2 regions of the Ochrobactrum vermis genome follow, and region 1 is predicted to be linked to the other one. Evidence: riboswitches for the same ligand, from Rfam matches in the RefSeq annotation. Region 1 holds a riboswitch; the other holds the start of a gene.
What was found. Region 1 has a riboswitch for cobalamin ahead of CQZ93_RS18445 (ABC transporter substrate-binding protein). Riboswitches for the same ligand answer to the same signal wherever they lie in the genome.
Positions count from the first base shown of each region.

Region 1 (4,946 bases):
AACGCGATGGAAACAGATTGTCAACAAAACAGGTCAAACTACTGTGAGTAAAATCAATAAAAACTACACTATTTCATGATGTTATTCAAATAATCCGATATATTATATTAGCAATATCTATTTCACAATCCTATTTGTTTCCCGCCGATTAGAAGATCCGCATCAACCGTAACAATGACTTACAGACAGCCCGTTCAGGCAGAATGTCTATGTTCCAATGAACGGCGGCTCGGTGCGCGATAACGAATATGGCAGCCATCGATACCGTGATATTCGACGTCAACTTCTACGCCGAACACTTCGGCGATAAGCTCCGCCCGCAAGACATCACGTGGCGTACCGAGCGCAACGAGTTTGCCCTTATCCATCACAGCGATATGGTCGCAGAACATCGCGGCATGGTTCAGGTCATGCAAGGCAGCTACAACCGTGAGCTTCTGGCGGCTGACAAGATCGAGCAGCCCGATCTGGTGCCCGATATCGAGATGGTTGGTCGGTTCGTCCAGAAGCAGTATCTGCGGCTCCTGCGCCAAGGCCCGCGCTATATGTAGACGCTGACGCTCGCCTCCGGAGAGCGTGTGCCAATAGCGGTCGGCAAGATGGGCCATATCGACATTGACCAACGCCTGGCCAACGATTGCATCGTCATCTGCTGACCACGGCGACAGCGCACCGAGATAGGGCGTCCGCCCAAGCTCAACCGCCTGACGCGCGGTAATGCGCTCTGTCGTTCCTGCCTGTTGCTCAACCAGCGCCAGTTGCCGTGCAATCTCGCGACGGCTGAAACTGTCGATAGACGCCCCACACAAGCTGACTTCGCCAATACGACATCTGCGAACGCCCGAAAGTAGAGACAGTAAACTGGTTTTCCCCGATCCGTTCGGGCCGATGATACCCAGAAACTCACCCTTCGCCACTTTCAGTGAGACATTGCGCAAGATCTCGACATTGCCGGCCGACCAGCCGACATTGCGTGCTGAAAGGATCATGACGAAGCCCTCCTTTGTCCAAGCAACAGGGCGAAGGCTGGTGCGCCGAACAAAGCCGTGATGACACCAATCGGCAAAACCTGCCCCGGAATAATGATGCGTGACAGGATGTCGGCGACAATCATGAAGATTGCTCCGATCAGTGCTGCCGCAGGCAACAGCCTGCCATGACGGACCCCGACCAACATTCGCGCGGCATGGGGAATGACGAGCCCGATGAAACCAACGGATCCGACGATGGAAACCATGACTGCCGTCATCATGGCGCTGACACCGATCAGCACCGCATAGACGCGGCGCACCGGTATACCGAGCGAAGCGGCGGATTCCGTTCCGAAAGTAAACGCATCAAGCGCACGTGCATGCCACAGGCAGATGGCAAGACCGATCAGGCAGGCGGGCAGAGCGAGCGTCACATCCGGCCAGCGCACACCAGAAAGATTGCCCAGCAACCAGAACATGATGCCGCGTGCCTGCTCAGCATTTGCGGCCTTGGTGACGATGAACGAGGTCAACGCATTAAAGAGCTGTGAACCGGCAATCCCGGCGAGGATGATTGCGCTGCTGCCGCGTCCTGCCCGCAGCGCCAGCAGGGACACCAGGCAGAAAGCAACAATAGCCCCGATGAACGCACCGAGCGATAGCGTCAGCACACCGGCACCAATGCCAAGAATGGCGACACTGACGGCCCCGGTGGAAGCGCCAGCGGAAATGCCCAGAATGTAAGGATCAGCGAGCGAATTTCGAAGCAGCGACTGAAGGATGACGCCGGATATTGCGAGCGACGCGCCGCAGCATGCCGCGATGACTGCGCGGCTGAGGCGATAACTCCAGACAATTCCTTCATCGATGGGTTCGAGCGGATATCCGGCGTTCCACAATCGGTTAGCCACGGTTTTCGCAACCACGTCGAGCGGTATCGCAGTTTCGCCTATCGCGGCTCCAAGCCAAAGGGCAAAAAGCAGCAGGACAAGCGAGAAAATGAGGAAGAACACGCCGGAGCGTGCCCTTCCCTTGTGTTTGAAGCCCGGTATCGCTGCCCGCGCCGTCACTTGTTCAGATCCGAGGCAGCTATGTCGGCGGCAAGCGTTTCGATGCCTTCGATCACGCGAAGCGAAGTGCTCATCGATTGCGCGTCCATGTCGAAGACATGCTTGTCCTCGACCGCAGGCATCAGCTTCGTCACCGAGTCGTTGTCCAGAAACTGGTGCTTGACGGCAATGTCATCTGCCGGATAGCGGCGGCGATCAAGCTTTGCGGCGACGATCATCGAAGGGTTCGATTTGGCAACCGTTTCCCATCCGACCGTTGGCCATTCTTCTTCGCTGTCGATAACATTCCTGATGCCGAGTGCGGAAAGAATATAGGCTGGCGCACCAAATTTGCCTGCTACATAAGGATCGGCATCGACCTGCGTGCTGGAGAACCAGACAACAGCGGACAGCTTCCCGTCAGCAGACCCAACCTTCTCACGTGCAGCCACTTCACGCGCCTTCAGGTCGGCGACGAGTTTCTCGCCGCGATCCTGCACATTGAAGATTTCCGCCAATTCGGTGATTTCCCGATAGACGATATCCATCTTGAACGCCGCGGTGCGAATACCGTCACCGCCGCCGGAATTGTCCTTGCCGACACAATCGGATGGCGACGTATAGGCCGGGATGCCGAGTTCCTCGAACTGTTCCGGTTTGGCGACAATACCTGTCGGGCCGATATGCCACTGGAAGTCCGCCGTCACAATATCGGGCTTTTGCGCCAAGACGCTTTCGAAGCTCGGATCGTTATCCGCGAGCCGCTTCACCTTGGCATTCACCTCCTCAAAGCCTTTGAGAACAGGGCCAAACCACACGGCCGTCCCGACAACCTTGTCGCCGAGACCAAGGCTGTAAAGGATTTCGGTACTGCTCTGGCCGACGGCAACAGCGCGACTGGGCGCTTGCTTGAACGTGACTTCGCGACCGCAATTCTTCAGCGTCAGCGGATATTGTGTTTCCGCTGCGTGTGCGGCGAGACCGCCTGCGATAAATGCAGCCGCACAGATGGCAGAACGAAACGGCATTTTGCCGAAAGCTTTCATGAAAATCCCCGAAATGATGAGCATTTCCAGCAAAAGTGGGAACCGGTTTTGCGTTCGGAAATGCGTGAGAAAAAACGGATGGAGCGGTCAAGTTGAACCGCTCATACGCGAAAGGAATCCTGTCAGACGGCAGATAAAATCCGGCACAGAAAGCGGGCAGGCATATCCGGGGACATCTCGAAATCATGCGATAACGATGGGAGAATGCGTCCTGCGACGCGGAAATCTGTCATAACCGGCTCCTGCTCCGGGCATCCCCGCCCGTGACAATGGACAACACTAGACGGCAGGTCTCCTGGCTCACGAATATCTGCTGTTCATCTGCCTTCCCGCGCTTCTCCGGCACAGTGGCATGACGCTTTGAACGTCACGAGGATGAACGGCAATCCGCTTACAGTTGCGGGGGCAGCCACGGTCTTGGCCCCTTTTCGGGTCGTCCTCACCGTGTTCCCTATTAATCCCCTTCGCTCTCGGTCGGGGAACCGTCGTTACACTATTACGTCGGCGCATCGTCGCCGTCAAGCGCATCTCGCCCGCTATTTCGGCATGTCATTTTCATGCGATTCGAAAGCCCCGTTACTTAAATTACGGCCAAACTATTGTCGCATGTGCTGGCCTATTGAATTTGTTTTCGCTAATCTCCATGTAGTTTGCTCCCGCTAGAGGAGCGGGACTTGGGGAGGTCCGCCGGAGGGCGGCATACATTCCATTTGGGAGGACATATGCGTAGATTTATTCTGGCCCTGACGTCGGTAGCGGCGTTGGCTATGGCAGGTTCTGCTTCAGCGGAAGACTACAAGGTGCTGGCACCCGCCGCTCCGGGCGGCGGCTGGGACCAGACGGCGCGCACGATGCAGAGCGCGCTTCAGGACGAGAAGATTTCCGGCAGCGTGCAGGTCATCAATGTTCCGGGCGCTGGCGGCACCATCGGCCTCGCGCAATTCGTGAATCAGAACAAGGGCGACCCGAGCCAGCTGATCGTCGGCGGCTATGTCATGGTCGGCGCTATCCTGACCAACAAATCGCCGGTCACGCTCGACGCTATCACACCGATCGCCCGCCTTACGGGCGAATATGAAGCCATCGTCGTGCCCGCTTCTTCTGACATCCAGAACCTTGGCGACCTTGCAGCGAAACTGAAAGCTGATCCGGGTTCCGTTTCGTGGGGCGGCGGCTCTGCCGGCGGCACCGATCATATTACTGCTGGCCTCTTTGCCAAGGCAGCAGGCGTCGACCCGACCAAGGTCAACTATATTGCCTTTTCCGGTGGTGGCGAAGCACTGGCTGCCATTCTCGGTAATCAGGTGACCGTCGGCATCTCCGGCTATGGCGAATTCGAAGCCCAGATCAAGGCGGGTACGCTGCGTATTATCGGCATTTCGAGCGACGAGCGCGTGGAAGGTATCGATGCACCGACCTTCAAGGAAGGTGGCGTGGACGTTTCGATCCAGAACTGGCGCATGGTGGGTGCGGCTCCGGGCATCACTGCCGAGCAGGAAGCGGCCATCAATGCCGATATCGAGAAAATGGTGAAGTCGGAATCCTGGCAGAAGGCGCTCAAGGATAAGGGCTGGGCAGACACTTATCTTGCCGGTCCGGCGTTCAAGGAGCAGCTTGCCAAAGACGTCGCTGCGACTGAAACCATTCTCAAGGAAATCGGCCTCGTCAAATGACAGGATCAGACCAGCAGGAAAAGCGCCGCCCGGAAGGGGCGGCGCCAGATTTCGCCGCTCTTGTCATCGCACTCGTCCTTGCAGCCGTCGCCATCGCCATTGCCTGGTCGACAACCTATGGCAACGACGTGACGAGCTACTCGCCGGTTGGCCCGAAAACCGTTCCCTATGTCGTTGCAGCCGGATTGTTCGGCCTTGCCGTCTGGA
Region 1 covers NZ_PCOC01000002.1:880,328-885,273, reverse strand. Annotated here, with positions in the region: gene CQZ93_RS18455 (ABC transporter ATP-binding protein) at 195-989, opposite strand; gene CQZ93_RS18450 (FecCD family ABC transporter permease) at 986-2,041, opposite strand; gene CQZ93_RS18445 (ABC transporter substrate-binding protein) at 2,038-3,066, opposite strand; cobalamin riboswitch at 3,335-3,568, opposite strand; gene CQZ93_RS18440 (Bug family tripartite tricarboxylate transporter substrate binding protein) at 3,789-4,739, shown strand; gene CQZ93_RS18435 (tripartite tricarboxylate transporter TctB family protein) at 4,736-4,946, shown strand, end outside.

Region 2 (4,946 bases), on a different contig from region 1:
GGAGACCGTCGAAAACCGCTCCAGTCCAAGATCCGGCTTGTCGTCTCCCGGCAACACAACAATCTTGATGTCGTGATTGGCGGCACATGCATGCAGCGCTTCCAGCCCGTAAGGCCAGTATGTCTCACCGCCAATGATACGCACCACGATAAGCCTGGCATATCTGGCAGTGCGCTCAACATAGGCGTCCACCGACATGGGATGGGTAAGGCTCAGGAAATTGGCCAACCGTAGACCCGGCAGGTCTGGCGCAAGCTTATGCGCCTGCGCCACACTGGCCAGTTCGGTATCAGCGGCGGAAAGGAACAATATCTCTCCCGGCGTCTGGCCGAGATCGACGGCCTCGTTGCCGTCACTGATTGTTCCTTTCTGGGCGAGTAGAAGATGCATTACACAACTGCGTCTTTCACGGCCTTGGTGATCGCGTCTTCATCGATCTCATGCAGACCGATAACAACAAGACGCGTCGAGCGCGTTTCATCCTTGTTCCACGGGCGGTCGAAATAATGCTCGATACGTGGGCCGACAGCCTGCACCACCAGACGCATCGGCTTACCCGGCACATCGACAAAGCCCTTAAGACGCAGAACATCATGGTCAGCGATAACGGTCTTCAGCTTTTCGGCAAAGGCTTTCGGGTCCGAAACGGAGCCGGCTTCGACGACAAAGCTCTCGAACTCATCGTGATCATGCTCGTGCCCATCGGCATGATGGATTTCATGGTGAGACTTGCGATTGGCAATGTCATCTTCGGTACCGACACCGAGACCAAGCAGAACATCGGCTCCGAGCTTGCCAAAGCTTGCAGGCACCATATTGACGCGGCGCGAGGAGCGCTCCGCAACATCGGCCTTCACGCCGTCAAGGCTCGTAGCGTCGATCAGATCGGCCTTGTTGAGAACAATAAGGTCGGCTGCGTGAATCTGATCCTCAAAAAGTTCTTCCAAGGGGCTTTCATGATCAAGAGATTCGTCCGCTGCCCGCTGCGCATCAACCTTGTCGTGATCATCGGCAAAACGCCCCTCAGCAACGGCGGCGGCATCGATAACCGTGACCACCCCGTCGACGGTTACCTGCGTCTTGATTTCCGGCCAATTGAATGCCGCGACCAGCGGCTGTGGCAGGGCAAGACCGGAGGTTTCGATCACGATATGATCGGGACGATCAGCCCGATCCAGAAGCTTGGTCATGGTCGGGATGAAATCATCGGCAACGGTGCAGCAGATGCAGCCGTTGTTGAGTTCAATCACATCTTCCTCGCGGCAAGCCTCAATGCCACAACCTTTCAGAATACCGCCATCAACACCGAGATCACCGAACTCATTGATGATCAACGCAATGCGTTTTCCATTGGCGTTTTCCAGCAGGTTGCGGATCAACGTCGTTTTGCCCGATCCTAGAAAACCCGTGATGACGGTTGCGGGAATTTTCTGTCCCTGCATCGATTTATCCCTTCATCTTGAGCGGCAATCCCGCCGCCATGAAATAAACTTCATCCGCAACCGCAGCCACTGCCTGATGCAGAAAGCCCGCGTGATCGCGAAATTCCCGTGCCATGCGATTCTCTGGCACGATCCCAAGCCCAACTTCGTTCGAAACAAAAACCACAGGTCCGGCAAGTTCCGGCAATATGGCGACAAGATTTGCGGTCTCGGTCGTTACATCTCGTTCGGCCATCATCAGATTGGTCAGCCACAAGGTCAGGCAATCGACCAGAACGAACCGATCCTCGGCAGTGTGCAATCTGAGTACACTGACCAGATCAAGCGGCTCCTCCACCGTCCGCCATTCGGAACCACGTCGGTCGCGGTGAATGGCAATACGGCTTTCCATTTCCTTGTCGAAGGCGCGTCCGGTTGCCAGATAAAGCGGCTGAAGCCTCGAGGACTCAACTATTTTCTCTGCATAGGACGACTTGCCCGAGCGGGCTCCGCCAAGAACCAGAACCGATTTTCCCGGCAAAGCCATTTTCATCAGCCCTTGATCTCGGATGATGCGTAGTGCTGGATGAACCAGCCAAGTGCGAGACCGATCACCGCCCACATGAACAGGTTCGTCGCCAGCGAAGCAACTGCATATTGCGAGGCAAGAAGTGATGGAATCGGCGACGAAATATCTTCCGGATGCGGAGCACCATAGAGATGCGGCGCCATAATCAACACCAGCCCGAGGATCTTTGCCCAAATCTCTTGCCGCAACACGATGAGATAGAGGCCCAAACCGCTCAGCACCACGGTAGCAATCCACCATAGCTGACGTTCGGCCAGATCAGCCGCAGGCATTGCCGGCAGTTCCGGCGACAGGCCGAGCGCTGGCAGAAACGCGACCGCAAAGAAGCCCGCAACACCCCAATAAGCACCATTCTGCACCGTGATACGGCGACCGAGAAGCAAGGCCACACCACCCAGCAAGAGGGCAAAACCGGCTCCTGCAACAAGATTGGCAAGAATGGTATTGCCCAACCGCCCAAATGGCAGTTCGGCCCCTTCTTCTTCCGCATCTGCGGCAGCGGCACCATGATCGTGTGGTGCGGCTTCCGCCTCACCATGGCTGTGGCCACCGCCAGCCTCTTCGTAGGTTTCGGCCTGCAAGATCAAAGGCACAGTCTTCAAATACATGGCGGGAGTGACCAGCAACCCGGCCAGAAGACCGGCGGCAAGTGTCGCCAACAAATAACGGATCAACATTTCTGTCCCTCAATAGCAATTTCGCGCCGATGGCGTCCACCATCGAGCCTTGCTCAACTTCAATTCCGAAAGACGGCCGTCTGCTCAGTGGCAGGGAAAACCATAGGAATGACGCGTATCATGTGCCGAATCGTGCAGCGCATCGGAATGGGCAAGCCCCACGCCATAAATCAGGAACGCGCCAAGAAGCAGTGAAACGACGGCCGTGCCCAGACGGGCAGCAAGCGGCATTGCGAGTATGCTGGAAACAGAATTCTGAGTACGTGCAGCCATGACAACCTCCGTGCAGGCAGCAGGGAAAAACCTCCCATGGGGCTCGGGCTCAATGCCCTCACGCAACAGGCAGGTCTCCTGGCTCACGGGTCGTAAGGATTGAAGCTACCTTCCCAGAAGTTTCAAACTTCCAGTGGCCACCGGTTGCCCGGTTTGCCTCATCCCTCTCCGCTCTACAGTCGCGGGGTCGGCTGCGATAAAGACGCCCGGCATGGGTCCGTCCGTCGCATTCCCTTTTGGTATTACCGGGATTCGTCCCGGCAAAACCTGTTGCATGGGTCCAACACTAGGCTTTCGCCCCATCGGCGTCAATCGCAGCCGACACGTATCGAGCGTGGAACTGATTTTCACCTCAAGTTAAACAACGCATCAGTATCGAGACAAGCTTCCAGCTCCCCGGCGAGTTCATCCAGTGCGACCTCGACACCAGCGCGGTAGTTCACCGAGCTGGTGCGTACGCCAAGGCTCTCCAGAAATCTCCGGCGGAATTCGTCTGTGTTGAAAACACCATGAAGATAGGTTCCCATGATGCGCCCATCCGTAGATATCGCTCCGTCGTCGTGTTCAGCGATGCGTGCAAAGGGGCGTACCAGGTCCGGGCCAGTCGTACGCCCGATATGAATCTCATAGCCTTCCAACGGTGTATTATGGATAAGCGAGGTTGCCCGCACATTGCGGACCACTTTTTCAGGCTCCATCAGTGTTTTTATATCCAGAAGTCCAAGCCCATCGATATCACGCACGTTTCCCTCGATACCGGCAGGGTCGCTGATATGACGACCTAGCATCTGGAACCCGCCACAGATGCCCAGCACATGGCCACCCCTTCTTACGTGAGCAGCCAGTTCTCGATCCCAGCCATTGTCGCGAAATGCCAGCAAGTCAGCGATCGTTGATTTGGTTCCGGGCAGAACGACAAGACCTGCATCATCAGGAATGCTGGAACCCGGCGGCACCATCACCACCTCGACATCAGGTTCGGCCTTCAACGGATCCAGATCATCGAAATTGGCGATACGTGGCAACATCGGCACCGCAACCACGAGCGACTTCTTGTCCCCGCGCGCGGCCCGCTCAAGAACGACCGAATCCTCGGCAGGCAGTCGCGATACCGCTTTCAGCCACGGAACAACACCAAACGAGCGCCAGCCGGTAAATTGGGTAATGGCAGCTAGCCCTTCATCAAAAAGAGAAATATCACCCCGGAACTTATTAATGAGAAAACCACGAACCATGGCGCGGTCTTGCTTGGACAGAATGGTGTGGGTGCCGACAAGGGAAGCGATCACTCCACCCCTGTCTATGTCACCGACCAGAACGACCGGAACATTGGCCTGCGTGGCAAATCCCATATTGGCGATATCGCCAGCACGCAGATTGATTTCCGCCGGCGACCCCGCACCTTCCACCAGCACAAGGTCCACACCTTCGCTAACTTTGGCGAAAGATTCCATGACTGCCGCCATGAGCTGCGGTTTCAGTTCCTGATAATAACGCCCGCGCGCTTCGCCCCGTACTTGCCCCTGCACGACGACCTGGCTGCCCATGTCCGTCTGCGGCTTCAAGAGCACCGGGTTCATGTGGACGGAAGACGACACTCCGCAAGCCAGCGCCTGCAGCCACTGAGCCCGACCTATTTCCCCGCCATCGTCGCTAACCGCGGCATTGTTGGACATGTTCTGCGGCTTGAAAGGGCGAACATTGAGACCGCGATTACGTGCAGCACGGCATAATCCGGCAACAAGAACACTTTTGCCGACGTCCGAACCCGTTCCCTGAAACATGATTGCGCGTGTCATGGACTGCTGCGTAGCTTAAACTGAACTCGCTGGCAACGGCACCTCACCCAGCCACCGTCTATGCAAAATTGCGCATCAGTTTATTACAAATGTGAGCAACATTATTCCAATGGAGCGTTGGCAGTCTCACAGGGTTATGATCTAGTCCGGTGACGAAGTGCAGTACTACGGGGAGGAAACCATGGAT
Region 2 covers NZ_PCOC01000001.1:1,668,941-1,673,886, forward strand. Annotated here, with positions in the region: gene cobN (cobaltochelatase subunit CobN) at 1-390, opposite strand, end outside; gene cobW (cobalamin biosynthesis protein CobW) at 390-1,442, opposite strand; gene cobU (bifunctional adenosylcobinamide kinase/adenosylcobinamide-phosphate guanylyltransferase) at 1,447-1,968, opposite strand; gene CQZ93_RS08330 (CbtA family protein) at 1,974-2,687, opposite strand; gene CQZ93_RS08335 (CbtB domain-containing protein) at 2,772-2,960, opposite strand; cobalamin riboswitch at 3,012-3,246, opposite strand; gene CQZ93_RS08340 (cobyric acid synthase) at 3,308-4,759, opposite strand; gene CQZ93_RS08345 (isobutyryl-CoA dehydrogenase) at 4,941-4,946, shown strand, end outside.
Region 2: linked by a shared signal. The riboswitch ahead of CQZ93_RS08335 (CbtB domain-containing protein) and the one ahead of CQZ93_RS18445 (ABC transporter substrate-binding protein) in region 1 are both predicted to bind cobalamin.